DNA from 2 places in the Lysinibacillus sp. Ag94 genome. Region 2 is predicted to be linked to the other one. Evidence: riboswitches for the same ligand, from Rfam matches in the RefSeq annotation. Region 2 holds a riboswitch; the other holds the start of a gene.

Region 1 (8,284 bases), 1.2 Mb from region 2:
GTATAATCCATTCCCTCAAAAAGAGCTTTTTATCAACAAGAAACTGGAGGATTGTAAAGATGGATTATCGTAAGAAAACAGTGGTAGCTTCAGTAGCTGGTTTAACGTTGGAAGGGATGGACATTATGTTTATCTCCTTTGCGATGACAATGATTATTTCGGAATTTAACATTGATTTCACAACGGGTGGGCTCATTTCTTCCGTAACGAATATTGGTATGCTGTTAGGCGGCATTATTTTCGGGGTTTTAGCTGATAAGTATGGGCGAGTAAAAGTATTTACTTATACCGTCTTGTTGTTTGCGCTTGGTACAGCTTTAACTGGATTGGCAACAAATATTGAACAAATTTATATGTATAGATTTATCGCTGGTCTTGGTGCAGGGGGCGAATACGGTATTGGTATGGCACTTGTTGCCGAGGCTTGGCCGAAGAATAAGCAAGGAAGAGCCTCTTCCTATGTTAGTGTAGGTGCTCAATATGGAGTTATTTTAGCAGCGTTACTAAGTGCCGTTATTCTTCCTACTTTAGGATGGAGAGCTTTATTCTTTGTGGGAGTGTTACCTGTCATTTTCGCATTCATTGTGCGAAAAAATCTTGAGGAATCACCGGAGTGGCTGGCTGCTCAGAAAAATAAAAAAATCGATAAGCAACATGAAAAAGGTAAGTTGGAGCAGCTATTTGAAACGCCTCGAACTTCGATGACGACAATTTCATTAATCGTTATGGCAACTGTTCAAATTGCTGGTTACAATGGCTTAATGATTTGGTTGCCATCTATGTTGCAAAAATCTCAAGGTCTATCCGTTTCAAGCTCGGCACTTTGGACAATTAGCACAGCAGTTGGCATGATTATTGGGATGCTAACATTTGGACGATTTATGGACCGATATGGTGCAAAGCGTGCTTTCGGAATCTTTTTACTTGCCTCTGCATGTGCTGTGTTTTTATACTCTTATGCCACAGGAAGTGTTGCAATTTTATTAGGTGGTGCGATTGTCGGCTTCTTCTCAAATGGCATGTTCGCAGGGTATGGAGCTTTAATTAGTAGCTTCTATCCGGTGCAAATTCGAAGTACTGCAACAAATACGATTTTTAACTTCGGTAGAGCAATTGGAGGATTTTCACCAATCTTTGTCGGCTATATTCTTCAAAGTTATGATATGACGGTCGTTATGATCTATTTAGCTGCCTTATATTGTATTTCCTTTATCGTGATGCTTACTCTAAAAAAAGGGGCAAGCGAGGCTTTACAACCGGTTGGAATTAAATAAATCACTTATGCCTCGGTATAATTGTGTCCGGAATAAGCTTTTTGTTTAAGCCTGCAGATGTTTTTGCGCGAAAGCGTAGTACTAACGCAGTGTCAGCAACAGCACGATGCAGGTAGTTAGCCGTTATCGCATGGATGCAATGACATCCTTTAAGAACTTCTTTCCGATTCCGTGACATCCGCCGGAGGCTTTAATTCTTTCAGTGGATGTTTTTGACCGGAAGCGTGCGACGGGTACAGATGTTTAAAGACACCCGCTTAAAGAAGTTAAAACATAGTCAAGTCCTTGCCCACGCGATTTGAGACTTTGGAAAAACCGACTCCAACTCTCATAACTTTCAGCGTGGTCCACACTTAAACCTAGTATTTCACGTTTGTTGTTCTCCGTAATAGCTGTGGCAATATAAACAGCCTTAGAGACTATACGATGATGTTCACGTACTTTTATATACATCGCATCTACAAAGAGAAAAGGATAATAAGTTGTATTTAATGGACGCTTGGCCCAAGCATTTACAATCGGATCTAGCTTTTGTGTAAGTGAAGACACAAAGGATTTAGAAACGTTTTCTCCGCAAAGTTGTTCCACAATATGAGTAACTTTGCGTGTTGAAACACCGTTTATCACCATTTCTAACTTTTTCCATAAATTCGTTTAATACTAAAACTATAGCTGATTTAACAACTGTATCAATATTAGAATTGATAATCGAATCTTTTAAAAGATCCATGTCTAGGTTAAACTGTAATTGGGTCATTTTATATTCCTCACTTTACTTTATTTTCGTGGTTGAAAACATTGTAACCAAGAGGAAAGAAAATGACCCCTTTTCTTTTTACACAATTATACGGACTCAATCTAAAACATGAAAGAACGAATGCCAATTTAAAAAAAGCGATTCGTTCTTTTTTAATTTTATTATTATAATAAACCTTTTGAACGTTTTTCAGCCATTTCTACGAGGCGTTTTGTTATTTCTCCCCCGACTGAACCGTTTGCACGAGAAGAGGCTTCTGGCCCTAATTGTACATTAAATTCTTGTGCGATTTCATATTTCAATTGATTAACAGCTTCATGTACACCGGGAACTAGAAGCTTATTTGAACTACGATTAGCCATTTATCTCACCTCCTTGTGATTAGAATGGTCGAGAGTTAGCTAATCATACATGTTAAAAAATAAAATGCACATTCTAAATACTATAGTAAAGTAACTTTTGGAAAGCTAACTAAAATTGTGAATGTCTCTGCTATAATAAAGTAATGCTTCAATTAGGATAGGATTATTAGAAGCGCTTTTACAGTTAAAAATGGAGGTTTTTAAAATGACGAACAATGATATTTTAATTCGTTTAAGATATGCATTAGATATCAAAAATACAGATATGGTAAAAATTTTTCAGCTAGGTGGCATGGACTATACGAAAGAAGAAGTATTGAACATGCTTATTAAAGTTTATGATGAGGAAGAAGCACCAGAAGAATACATTAAATGTAATAATAAAATGTTAGAGGCTTTTTTAAATGGATTTATTACATTTAAACGAGGTCCGCAAAAGCCTATGCCAGGTCAATCAGAAGGACCACTACCTGTTTCAGGAAAAGAAAGCCCTAATAATATGCTATTAAAGAAAGTAAAGATTGCGTTAGCCTTAACGAGTGAGGAGATGCTCGATATTTTATATGATGGAGGCGTTAGCGTTTCGAAAGGCGAATTAGGTGCCATTTTAAGAAATCCAAGTCATCGTAACTATAAAGAATGTGGCGATCGCTTTGTGAGAAATTTTTTAAGAGGGCTGACAGATAAGTATAGAAATTAAAATAACATTCACTGTGGATTGTCAAGTGTGAATTTTGAAGAAAAACTATAGGTTAATGATTAACAAAGCAACTGCCATTTTGCAGTTGTTTTTTTGTGAAAAAATTACGTAAAAAACTCGTTGTGATAAAAATATTCTGCAAAAATCGCGTTTTTCTTAGTTAAATACAATTGACAATTTGTGACGGAATTGTGTACACTAAAAATACATAAAGTTGTCACAAAGAGGAAAAATAAATGTTCACGAACAGAGGGGTGCTTTTATGTTTGGATTAAACATTTTATTAGTTGCTTTCGCATGTGTTACGATTCCGCTTGTTGTTGCTTCAGTAATGTTAGACATTTTTTATGCAGAAAAGAAACAAGTTCGTTTTTCATTACGCCGTACATCTATGTGGTATTCCTGCATGTTTGCTTTAGCATTTATACCGTCGGTTTTATACATGACACTAAAATAATAATCATTTAGGGGTAATTGATTATTTAAAAATTATAGTAGCAGCTACAATTTTGCGTTGTAGCTGTTTTTTATTTCCCTGAAGAGAATTGTGGATGTGCCGAGAAAATTGTGTAATATTATTCATTTTATTGAATTGGTAAAATAGTAAATATTATGTGTTTTTTTATCTAGTTACATTGACTACTTTTACCCATTGTGTTAATTTGAGGAGGAAAAAGATGGGCAAATCTGCTGAAAGGTAGAGACGCAAAGCTACAGGTCTAAGGTAATGAATACTATGATGGCTGAGCTGCAAAGGAGTACTAGTTAAGTACATCTATAGCTAGTCATATTCTTTGATGCCTATTTCTTTTGAAATAGGTTATTTTTTTTGCCCAAAATACGATCAAGGAGGAAGTAATAATCATGAAGTTGTTTAAAAATGTTTCATTAAAAAGCAAACTTTTACTAACGGTTTCTATTATTGTTTTGCTTCTAATTGCTATTATTACTACACAAAGTATTAGAGAATTAAACAATCGAATGTCTGTTGATTTAGAGCAAGAGTTGAAAAGTGTTGGTTTATTGACAGCTATGAATCTTGATAGGAATGATGTTAAAGATTTATTGACTGAAAAGGGAGAGACGAATGCTAAATTTAAAAAAATTCAAAAGCAACTCGATAAGATTCAAGAAGAACAAGGTATTATGAGTTGGAGCTATATTTGGGATGTGAAGGACGCAGATGGCGTTAACCCGATCGGCTATACATCTAATTTGAACGAGGTCTATGAAGCGGGTGAAATCTTTACTGATTTAGCAGATGAACATGTAAAAACGGCTAAATTGGCAATTAAAAATAATAGCACTGCTGTAACTGATATTTTCGAAGATCCTTATGGTTCATGGCGAACTGTGTTTACCCCTATTAATGATGACAATGGCAAGCTCATTGCTTTATTAGGTATTGATTATTCTGCGGACTACATAAATACGATCATTAAAACAAGTGTCATAAAACAAATCGTTCTAGCTGTTATTGGAATTTTACTTCTATTAGTTTTACTCTACATAATTATTGATCGTCTATTAAAACCACTTAAGAAAGTAGTGAACGCTGCAAATCAAGTAGCGAATGGACAATTGATAAATGTAGATTTAGAAATAACGAAGGACGAAATCGGAAATTTATCTAAATCTATTCAAACGATGGTTTCCAATTTACAACATATTATTTTAAATATTAGAAATACATCTGACAACGTTTCTTCAGCTGCTAATCAGCTAACTATTAATGCAGCAGAAACATATAACAGCTCAACAATTATTGCCCAAGACATGGGACAAATCACGCAAAACGCTGAGGCTTCAATGGTTATGACTGAGGAAACGGCTGCTGCTATGGAGGAAACAGCGACAGGCATCCAGCAAATTGCTGACTCTGCTAATACGGCAGCCGAATCATCTATTGCTGCTTCTCAAGCTTCAGAACGTGGAAATCAAGTTGTTCAGCAGGTCATTGCACAAATGGAGTTGATTAATGATTCTGTTGAACAAATCGGTACAACAATAAATGGATTACATATCAATACGAAAAAAATTAGTGATATCGTAAATCTTATTACAGCCATAGCCGATCAAACAAATTTACTAGCTTTGAATGCGGCAATCGAAGCTGCTAGAGCAGGAGAGCATGGCAAAGGCTTCGCGGTTGTCGCTGATGAGGTTAGACGATTAGCGGAACAATCATCACAGTCTGCAACGGAAATATACAATTTAATTAGTACAATACAAGCTGATTCAAATGCCTCGATCACTGTTATGGAAAAAGGGAAAGAAGATGTAAAGGCTGGTATGGAGTTTACAAACGAAGTAGGGGAAATCTTTAAAGAAATTCTCACTTCATCAGAAGAAGTTGCTAGTCAGATACGCGAAATTTCAGCTGCATCTCAACAAATTTCAGCTTCTTCGGAGGAAGTAGCAGCATCTGTCAATAATATTAAGCAATCTGCGGAGCAGTCTTCTGAATTCTCGGCGAATGTGTCAAGTGCAACGCAAGAGCAATTGACGACCATGCAAGAGGTGAAAGAAGCATCTTCTTCATTAGGAAAAACAGCAGAAGAATTGCAGGTACTTGTAGCAAAATTCAAATTGGAGAATGATCAATAATGGACATTAATTTTAAAGGAAAAAATGTACTAATTACGGGTTCAAGTAAAGGAATCGGTAAAGCCATTGCTTTGGGCTTTGCCGAGCATGGGGCCAATATATGTATCAATTATATTGGTGATGAAAATGAAGCAGAGGAGGTTCGTGCGCAAGCAGAAAAGTTTGGTGTACAGGCTATAAAATATAAAGCAGATGTATCGAATTCTCAACAAGTTCAAGCTATGTATCAATATATGGACAAACAGTTAGGCGAAATTGATGTTCTTGTCAATAATGCTGGGTTCGCGCAGGCTTCAAGCATTACGGATTTAACAGATGAGCAGTGGGATAAAATGATCAAAGTTCATCTATATGGTTGTTTCTACAATTGTCGAGAAGCAGCAAAAAGAATGAAAGAACGAAACAACGGAAAAATGATTAATATTTCTTCAGATATTGGTAGTTTAGGTTGTGAGGAATTTACGCATTATTCTGCTGCAAAGGGTGGTATTAATGCATTTACGAAGGCTTTGGCACGAGAGTTAGCACCTTCGATACTAGTCAATGCAGTAGCTCCTAGTGGTACATTTACAGACATTCTGAAGGAATTTGGAGAGAATTATATAGAGGAAGAGTCTGCTAAATATCCGTTAAAACGATTGGCTCAACCAGAAGAAATCGCAAAGACCGTATTATTTTTAGCTTCAGAAAATGCGAATTTCTATACGGGTCAAGTATTAACACCAAATGGCGGAGTCGTTATGAACGGTTAATGTGAAAAACTGAGGAGCAATACTATGTTAAATATAATGATCTTTAGCTTATACTTAATTTTTATTTATTACATTGGATATAAAGGATACAAACGAGTTAATACTGCGGAGGATTTAATTGTTGCTGGGTGGAGCATGCCTTTATCTGTTGTCACAGGAAGTCTAGTGGCTGCCTTATTAGCAGCCCCATTCTTCTTTGCAGCAGTAGGCTCTGGTTATACAAGTGGCGGCTTTGAAGGTTCAGCGACAATGGGTGGTTTAGGGACTTGTATGATTCTTGGAGCACTCATTTGGACGAAGCCATTACGTAGATTAAAGGGCTGGACATTAGCAGATTACTATGGATTAAGATATGGCAGTAAAAAGCTCGGGGCTTATACAGGCGTCGTAATGGCGATTGCCTTTGGTGTCTTTAATGCTGCTGCGTTAACAGTTGGTGGCACGTATATTATTCAGCAGCTATTACAAATTGATTTCGTACCAGCAGCATTACTTTTTGTATCATTAACTGCCTTATATTCTGTAATTGGGGGCCTTTGGGCTGTAGCCTATACGGAAATTGTTCAAGGGGCACTGGCAGTAGCGGGTATAGTAGGGATCACAATTTTTATCTTATTCTATTACCCAGATGTAACATTTAACCCGGAGTGGTGGAATATTAGTGAACTCTTCAATAAGGCTGGAGCAGAGTTTTGGACATTATATCTTGTGTTAGCACTTGGTGATATTCCGGCAGTGGACTTAGGACAACGGGTAGCCGCGGCTAAAAGTCCAAAAGTAGCTCAGCGCAGTATGATTATAGCTGGGACTATTATTATCGCGATTAGCTGGATTCCGGGTATGCTAGGAGAAGCGTTCAAAACGATTTATCCTGGTAGTACAAATCCAGAGACATTGATGCTTGCCTTTGCTCAAGGATATTTCCCACCGTTATTAGCAGCTATCTTTTTAACAGCAATGGCAGCGATGGGAATGTCTACGGTAGCCGCGTGTTATGTTGCAACTTCAGGAATTGTCACAAAAAACATTTATTTAGACTTTATTAATCGTAACCCAGATCCTAAAAAACTATTAAAATTTTCAAGACTTATTATTATTTTAAGTGCTTTGCTTGGTTTAGTTTTAGCGGTCAGCTTCCAGAAAGTCATTGATTTAGCCTACTTGGCATGGGATATTATATTCGTAACAATTTTCTGGCCAATCGTTTTAGGGCCGTTTTGGAAGCGAGTAAGTACACCTGCAGTTTGGGCGAGTATATCTGTCGGGTTAGTTTATTACATTCTTACATCTTTAACACATGTGCCTAGTCTTCCTATCCAATCAGAGGGATTTTTAGGTTTATTAAATGAGCTGTGGCAGGCACCTGTTTTCTCAGGCGTTGTGATCACAGGTATTACAATTGTTATTGTTAGTTTGATTATTCCACCTTCACAACATGTTCTCGAGATGCATAAAATTGAAAAAGATAAGACTTTAGACAATGTAGGCAGTAAAGAGGAATTAAAGGAACATTCAAATTGATATTTATGATAAATAAAAACGGAAATAAGAGGGCATTGATTTTCAATGCCCTCATGTTTTTTATGCGGAAAATAACACTAGCTTGTTTTGGCCAAAAAAAAGTAAGTTTTCACATAGATAATAAGGCTGTACGTGATGGGGCAATCAAGATATCCTCCATTCTAATGACAGAAGAACGGATTCCCGCAGAAATTAAGAATGAAAAGATAATCATTAGAATAAAATTTCTATTAACATGGATGAAATAAACCTATCGATTATCTTTTTGAGGGTGGGATATGGATGAAAACCATTTTTCTTGTATTTCTAGG
Region 2 (8,284 bases):
ATTCGTACGTGGGCAGGGCAACAAGATGAGTTACGTGCAGAAAAAATTGATGAAGCAGCAATTCTTGAATTGAAAATAAATGAAGCAAAGAAGATGGAACTTGATTTGACAGATGATTTACGGCACATAAACAGTAAACTTACTCAAATTAACGAACAAGAGTTGCATGAAGTTAAAAAGCAATTAAATGCTAAAAAGAAAGGCTATTTACAAATACATGCGCCTGAACAGGCAAAAAGGCTTGAACAATTAGCGCACGAAGAAATGTTAACGAAACAACTTATTTTAGAGATAGGGGAAGCGGAAGAAGCTGGTGAAGCAGCGCTTACTAAGCTTGGACAAGCTGCAGAATCCTTGCATTCTGCAAGTGGTTACTCAGCATGGGATACGTTTTTTGGTGGGGGTCTCATTGCTACACATTTAAAGCATGATGCACTTGATGAGTCCGAAAATTATCTCCATAATGCTCAAATTGCATTACAGCGCTTCCAAAATGAACTACTGGATGTACAAGATATGTCAACGAAATCGTTAGCAGTTGAAACAGATGGATTTGTAAAATTTGCGGACTATTTTTTTGATGATATTTTTTCAGCTTGGTCTGTCCATTCTAAAATATCTACCGCAAGAGAGCAGGTTTCTCGTGTACAAGATGATGTTCATAATACGATCTTGCGTCTACAGGATAAACATAATAAGGCAGATGGCTATTTGCAGTCCTTACATAAAGAAACAGAAGCGATTTTTCAAAGTAATCTGTGAAAAGACTCTCCCTTTAACGGTAAATTAGTAATAACATAAAAAGCAGAAAAACGCTCAGATTATTGAGCGTTTTTTGTGTAAAGCCCCCGTTTGACTGACGAAGGTTATTAAGTATCTCCGTAGTATTCTGCAAAATGCAAAAATCCAAATTTCCTCACAAGAAAGTTTCTTAATTCGCCATGAGTAGCTTTTTCGATTGGAGGATCTGTTAGGGTGAAGGCTTTGGCATTTAATGCAGCAAATTTATCTTTATCTACTGCATTATGTTCTTTATCTTCAATAATCTCTGAAGAAATTGCGACTTTTGGATAACCCATTAAAAATATATGTGTTCTTAATGCCATACTTGGTGTCGAATGCAACAATATAAATACAACCAACAAAGAAACAAGAATTATCACTTTTTTCTTCAAGTCACCGCTCCCCAAAATTGACGTGAATAATCTATAAAATATTTTAACATAAATTTTTCATTTATCTTCCTAGTTAGCTAAAAATTACCTGTCTATAATTTGCGAATTGAATGGAACAGGATAATTATTGCCATCAATTGAAAAACAATGTAATCGTTTTATTTTACCAAACGCAGCAGTATGCTAAAATATAGAAGATAACTATGACGTGGATAAACACGTAAACTAAGGGAGTCCTACAACATGACAAGTCGTTTAGTAGAAGAGTTTTTTGAGCTCGTACAAATCGATTCAGAAACAAAACATGAAGAAGTAATTGCGCCGATTTTAATCGACAAATTAACAGCACTCGGTTTTACAGTAGAACAAGATGATGCACATACTCGTAACGGGCATGGAGCAGGTAATATACTTGCTACGCTAAAGGGTTCATTAGATATTGACCCAATTTATTTTACTTCTCATATGGATACAGTTGTCCCAGGTAAAGGGATTAAACCATCTCTTCGTGAAGATGGCTATATCGTTTCAGATGGTACAACGATTTTAGGTGCGGATGACAAAGCAGGTCTTGCCGCATTATTTGAAATGGCTAAACGCTTAAAAGAGCAAAATATTGAACATGGTGATATTGAATTTATTATTACAGCTGGCGAGGAAAGTGGGCTCGTTGGCGCTAAAGAGTTAGATCCATCTAAAATTAAAGCGAAATACGGCTTTGCTGTAGACAGTGATGGCAAAGTAGGAGGCATTGTAACAGCGGCTCCATTCCAAGCAAAAATTGCTGTTAAAATAATTGGGAAAACAGCACACGCTGGTGTCGCGCCAGAAAAAGGAGTGTCTGCGATTACGGTTGCTTCCAAATGTATTGCACAAATGAAGCTAGGTCGATTAGATGAAGAAACAACAGCTAATATTGGTCGCTTTGAGGGTGGTCAGGCAACAAATATTGTCTGTGACGAAGTAACGATTCTTGCGGAGGCTCGTTCGATCGACAAAGCGAAGCTAGATGCCCAAACGAAGCATATGCAGGAGACGTTCGAGCAAGTAGCTGCTTCCTTAGGTGCGAAGGCTGAAGTTGAAGTGAAGCTAATGTATCCTGGATTCCGTGTAACAGAATCAGATAAAGTTGTGCAAGTGGCAATGGCAGCTGTACAAAACATCGATCGTACACCAAAGCTTGGTATTTCAGGCGGAGGTTCGGATGCTAATGTTATTGCGGGCTTCGGCATCCCTACAGTAAATCTTTCTGTTGGATACGAGGACATTCATACAACAAATGAAAAAATCCCAGTCGAAGAATTAGAAAAATTAGCAGATTTACTTGTTGAAATTATTAAAGAGTCTGCGAAAAAATAACTACAAAAATCGAGGATGTGACCGCATGGAAAGTGTAAAGGCAGTAGTTTTTGCTTGTGGTACAGAGGAATACGCAGTACCCGTGGAACAAGCGATTTCGATTGAAAAGTTAGAGCAAGTAACACCGATTCCTCACTTGCCTAATTATCTTCTAGGCTTCACAAGAATTCGTGGCGAGCTTGTCCCTGTGCTTGATTTTGAACGTATTCTTTATAATCGTTCTTCTAATGCTGCAACAGCACGAATTATAGTATTGAACACGGATGTTGTGAATTATGGATTACTTGTAACAGAAGCTCGTGAAATTCTTGATTTTGATGAGTCGGTATTAAAGCAAATGGGACTTGTTAATTATTCAAAAACACGCTATTTTACAGCTGTGGCTAATCTTGAAAATCGTATGATCACCTACGTTGACCCGAAGGTACTTGTGAATTCATTAGAAGGTATACGTGAAATAATAGATTATTTACACAAAATGCTTGAAAATGAAAAAGAAAACGTAGAGGCATAAGTTTTTGTATGATTAATATTTCATAGTTAATATTGGGGACAGAATTACATATATGTGATTCTGTCTTTCTTTTTAAGTAGCTTACCTCTGCCGAAGCTTAAGACTTATCACCAAAACGTGTCGTTGATTTTCGTTCCGACTAGCTCTTCTATCCACGATTTTTCAATCGCTACAAGTTAGTAACATATATTACTTATTTCTAATTATAGTAAAAATAACCTGTGTTCATATGTACATATTTGAAAGTTATCAATAAAATTATGCGATTTACCTACTGACATATCCATACTAACATCGTATTATGTATGGTAAGAAAACTACTGTAAAAGGCAAACTTCACCGAAAGGGAAGGACGCAAAGCCATGAGTCTAAACACTATTTTAGTGCATGATTGTCAGGTTGCCAGGTTCTGTTCTATGAGCCTCGGCCAATAGAATGGAGATGTAATATATGGGAAGTCATTCACTATCAAAAGCAATCATTGTTTTTATAGTAGCAATTGTAAGTACGCTAGGATTAACAATGGGAAAGGTAGACGCTATGGCCATGCAGGATAGGGCTACTTGGTTATGGGACACGACAAAGATTGTTGAAGATGAATCAGGGGTACTTTTATTTTTAGAAAGCAAACAAGTTAATAAATTATATTTACAAATTAATAGTGATATAGCAAGTAATTATTACAAAAGTTTTATCGATAAAGCTACGGCAAAAGGGATAAAAGTATATGCGTTAGATGGTTCTGCAAGTTGGGTTTCAACAGAGGGCTATAAAATGCAGGATCAGCTATTTGATTGGTTACAAACATATAATGAAAATGCAGCAGCAACAGAGCGATTTTCTGGCGTTCATCTTGATGTAGAGCCCTATTTAAATAGTGGCTGGAGCTCGAATCAAGCGAAAACGATTGAATCCTATCAAGCGCTTGTTACTAGAGCGAAAGGGGATACCGATCGATTACTATTGCCATTGGAAGTTGATATGCCATTTTGGTTTGATGAAATTACTTACAAAAACCAATTCGGTAAAGGTTTATTAGCTGACTGGGTAATTGACCAAGTGGAAAGTGTTTCAATAATGGCTTATCGAGATGCTGCTATAGACATTATTAATATCGTTGAATATGAAATTAATTATGCAAAAAAAGTAAAAAAGTCAATTGTTATTGGTGTGGAAACAGGAGCCACTGATGAAGGGAATAATATTACCTTCTATGATGATGGAGAAGCCTATATGAACAAACAGTTAGCACAAGTTCAACAACATTATGCCAATAAAAAAAGTTATAATGGTTTTGCCATTCATCATGTTGATAGTTGGATGAATATGCAGCCGTAAAAAAATCCTCTCCAGCATTAAGTTGGAGAGGATTTTCTTTGCCTTATGAAAGGCGGCCGCTATAGTCTTCGAAATTAAATTCACGAATGACTTTAATGCCTTCTTCATCGTTATAAGAAACGATTGATGGAAGATTTACGCCATTAAACATATGATTTTTTACCATTGAGTAATGTGCCATATCTGTAAATACTAGACGATCGCCTGGTTGTAAAGGCTGTTCAAATGAATAATCACCAATTACATCACCAGCTAGACAAGTAAGCCCGCCTAGACGATATGTGTAAGCTAGCTCATTTGGTTGACCAGAGCCAATAATCATTGGGCGGTATGGCATTTCTAGAACATCTGGCATATGGCAAGTTGCCGAGGTATCTAAAATTGCTAGGTCCATACCGTTTTTCTGTACATCGAGAACAGTTGCTACTAAATAGCCTGTATTAAGTGCAACAGCTTCACCTGGCTCTAAATAGACGAGAAGGTTATACTTGTCTTGAATGTAATTAATGATATTCACAAGCTTTTCAACATCATAATCCTCACGAGTGATATGGTGACCTCCACCAAAGTTTAACCATTTCATTTGATGTAAAACATCACCGAATTTTTCTTCGACAACTTGTATAATACGCTCTAACGTATCTGAGTTTTGCTCACACATTGCATGGAAGTGTAAGCCATCGATACCGTCAAGCTGTGACTTGTCGAAGTTGGCTAATGTTGTGCCAAGACGAGAATTTGTGTAGCAAGGGTCGTAAAGTGCTGTTTCAATTTCAGAGTACTCAGGATTGATACGAATACCGCATTCAATTGTTTTACTAGCAGACTTTACTTTGTCCTTATATTGATTCCATTGGTTAAATGAATTAAACACAATATGATCAACATAGCCAAGAAGCTCGTCCATTTCATGTTCGACGTAAGCTGGTGCATAGACATGAACTTCTTTGCCCATTTTTTCATAGCCGAGTCGAGCTTCAAATAATGAGCTAGACGTAATACCTGCTAAATATTCACCTACTAATGGGAACGTGGAATGCATTGAAAACCCTTTTAAGGCAAGTAAAATGCGGCAACCTGTGCGATCTTGAATTGATTTTAAAAGTTCTAGATTTTTTGTTAATAATCGTTCATCTACTACGTAAGAAGGAGATGGAACCTTTGAGAAATCAATTGGCTTCATCGACTTAATTCCTTTGCATCTAACTCTAGGTCAAGTAATTCTGGATTATGGCTTTCTTGCCATGGTAGACCCCATTTATTTAGTGCATCCATGAATGGATCTGGATTGAAATCTTCGACATTCCAAACGCCAGGTTTACGCCATTGACCGTTCATCACAAGCATTGCACCAATCATTGCTGGTACACCTGTTGTGTAGGAAATTGCCTGTGAACCAACCTCGTTATAGCATTCCTCATGGTCACACACATTGTAGACATAATATGTTTTTTCTTTACCATCTTTTAGACCGCGAATGATACAACCGATATTCGTTTTTCCTTTTGTACGTGGTCCAAGTGATGCTGGATCAGGTAGTACAGCTTTCAGGAAGTGAATTGGTTGAATCATTTGTCCTTCAAATTCAATAGGCTCAATAGAAGTCATACCAACATTCTCTAATACTTTTAAATGTGTTAAGTATTTTTCAGAGAATGTCATCCAGAAGCGGATTTGCTTTAAGCCTTTAATATTTTTAGCAAGTGACTCTAGTTCTTCATGGTATAAAAGGTAAATATCTTTTGGTCCGATTTCTGGTAAGTTATAAACCTCTTTTTTCTCAAGTGGTGCAGTTTCAATCCACTCGCCTTCTTTCCAGTAACGACCATTCGCAGTAATTTCACGAATGTTGATTTCTGGGTTGAAGTTTGTAGCGAAATGGTAACCGTGGTCACCGGCATTTGCATCCACAATATCTATGTAGTGGATTTCATCAAATTCATGTTTTTGTGCATGAGCTGTAAAAACGCCCGTTACACCTGGATCAAAACCGCTACCAAGTAAAGCAGTTAAACCAGCTTTTTCGAACTTCTCTTTATAAGCCCATTGCCATTTATATTCAAATTTTGCCGTTTCAGGTGGCTCGTAGTTTGCAGTATCCACATAGTGTACACCTGTCGCTAAGCAAGCATCCATAATCGTTAAGTCTTGATAAGGTAGTGCTACATTAATAACAACTTCTGGTCCGAAGGCTTTAATTAGCTCAATAACCTCTTCCGTATTGTCTGCGTCTACCTGTGCGGTATGAATCTTTGTTTTTCCGCCATCTAGTTTTTCTTTTAGAGCGTCACATTTTGAAACAGTTCTACTTGCGATACAAATCTCCTCAAACACGTCCGAATTTTGAACACACTTGTGTACCACAACGCTGGCTACTCCGCCAGCTCCTATAATCAATGCTTTACCCAATTGTCTACCCCCAAATTCATATAAGTATTGTCAAACAAGCTGATTATACAGAAAATTGAATTACTACTCAATCATTCTTTTTAAATTTTCTACAAAATTTTTTATTTTTCAACAATAATGTAACGTATTCAGAGGGGAATGCCACGAAAAAAATGCATTTCGTGAAAAAAATTCCCTTAACTCTGATGTAGAAAAGGGAAAATCATATTTTGTTCAATGGCAGCGTTTGGGGAAATCTGAGGGGACTTCAAGTAGTCTAAAACCACCCGAGTTATTTAAAAAAACGATTCGATATTTGTTGTTTTTCATCCCCCCATAAATAAAAAAAGATCAGTAGTAAAGTGCTTAAAAACCCCATCACAAGGGCATATGTGCTGATGGCCACATCTACTTGACTTTGCATAGCGTAAATGAAAATAGCTCCTAGTGTTAACAAATTTCCAATAATAAGCGATACAAAATGAAATCGTTTATTCATAGCACAAGCCCTCCAATATACATGTTTTTCCAAAAAAAATCACTTCAATTATCTCACAATTCAGAACTTTATCCAATGCTTTTTTTATCTGGGGATTGACTAAGAGTCGGAAAAGCATGAGTTAGCTGCGGAAAGGCAAGAGTTAGCGTGGGAAATCCAAGTCTTAGCGTCGAAAAGCATGTCCAAGTGTCAAGTCCTTAATATTGTGTAAAATTTTATACAAAGTTTTTCAACCCTGATTTAAGTTTTCCTAAATTTCACATCTTGCGTTGGAATTCGCCGCTAAACCATAAAGTTTCGCTGCCTAACAAGCTTTTTCGCGATTCTATCAGCGATGTTCGTGGTTCTATCAGCGATGTTTGCGGTTCTATCAGCGATGTTCGTGGTTCTATCAGGGATGTTTGCGGTTCTATCAGCGATGTTTGTGGTTCTATAGGCGATGTTCGCGATTCAAACAGTGGAAGGTATGACTAAGCGTCGGAAAGTATCCCTAAGCGGCAAAATGCATGACAAAGCGGCGAAACCCCGTGCAGAGCAACGCGAGTATCGGACGCCCCCGAGAACGAACATAGTCGAAACGGAAATTAACCTTTATAATCAACATTAAATTAAAAGAATTATAGAAAAATTTTTTCTATTTCGTTTGTTTTAGATTTAAAGATGGTAAAATACCTATATTACTTTTCTTTTGGTGAAGGTGAGGATTTTAATAGTGATTAAACAGTTTGATGAGCAAGTCCAACAGATAAATGAATTATTTTTAAATGGTCATGTGAAAGAGAGCTATCAATTAGCCAAAGCAATGTTAGCTAATAATGCGTTTACAGAACATGAATCATTTCCAACAATTCAACAGCATGTCGCATTGCTGGAAGCGAACGGTTATGCAAATATGCCTATTCCTTCCGCTGAAAAAGTGAAGCAAAGTGTTGAACGAGCAGATGGCTCCTACCCAGAGCGTGATGTCCTCGCTGCCTATATTGGAAGTGAGGATGAACAGCAATTCGGTAA

The links. A riboswitch is a leader RNA that binds a small molecule or an ion and turns the genes downstream of it on or off. The one in region 2 is predicted to bind cyclic di-GMP.
Region 1: it holds a riboswitch for cyclic di-GMP, as region 2 does, so the genes downstream of both, MY533_RS19130 (methyl-accepting chemotaxis protein) here and MY533_RS13380 (amidase) in region 2, are expected to answer to the same signal.

What each region holds. Positions count from the first base shown of each region.
Region 1 covers NZ_CP096780.1:4,050,552-4,058,835, reverse strand. The annotation lists gene MY533_RS19155 (MFS transporter) at 60-1,274, shown strand; gene MY533_RS19150 (transposase) at 1,518-1,904, opposite strand; gene MY533_RS19145 (alpha/beta-type small acid-soluble spore protein) at 2,196-2,393, opposite strand; gene MY533_RS19140 (YehS family protein) at 2,599-3,093, shown strand; gene MY533_RS19135 (hypothetical protein) at 3,356-3,550, shown strand; cyclic di-GMP riboswitch class I at 3,764-3,849, shown strand; gene MY533_RS19130 (methyl-accepting chemotaxis protein) at 3,958-5,700, shown strand; gene MY533_RS19125 (SDR family NAD(P)-dependent oxidoreductase) at 5,700-6,452, shown strand; gene MY533_RS19120 (sodium:solute symporter family protein) at 6,477-7,973, shown strand; gene MY533_RS19115 (hypothetical protein) at 8,256-8,284, shown strand, end outside.
Region 2 covers NZ_CP096780.1:2,896,317-2,904,600, reverse strand. The annotation lists gene MY533_RS13400 (coiled-coil domain-containing protein) at 1-762, shown strand, start outside; gene MY533_RS13395 (hypothetical protein) at 870-1,175, opposite strand; gene MY533_RS13390 (M20/M25/M40 family metallo-hydrolase) at 1,419-2,534, shown strand; gene MY533_RS13385 (chemotaxis protein CheW) at 2,560-3,048, shown strand; cyclic di-GMP riboswitch class I at 3,367-3,455, shown strand; gene MY533_RS13380 (amidase) at 3,499-4,386, shown strand; gene nspC (carboxynorspermidine decarboxylase) at 4,430-5,569, opposite strand; gene MY533_RS13370 (saccharopine dehydrogenase family protein) at 5,566-6,795, opposite strand; gene MY533_RS13365 (hypothetical protein) at 7,067-7,273, opposite strand; gene MY533_RS13360 (tetratricopeptide repeat protein) at 7,986-8,284, shown strand, end outside.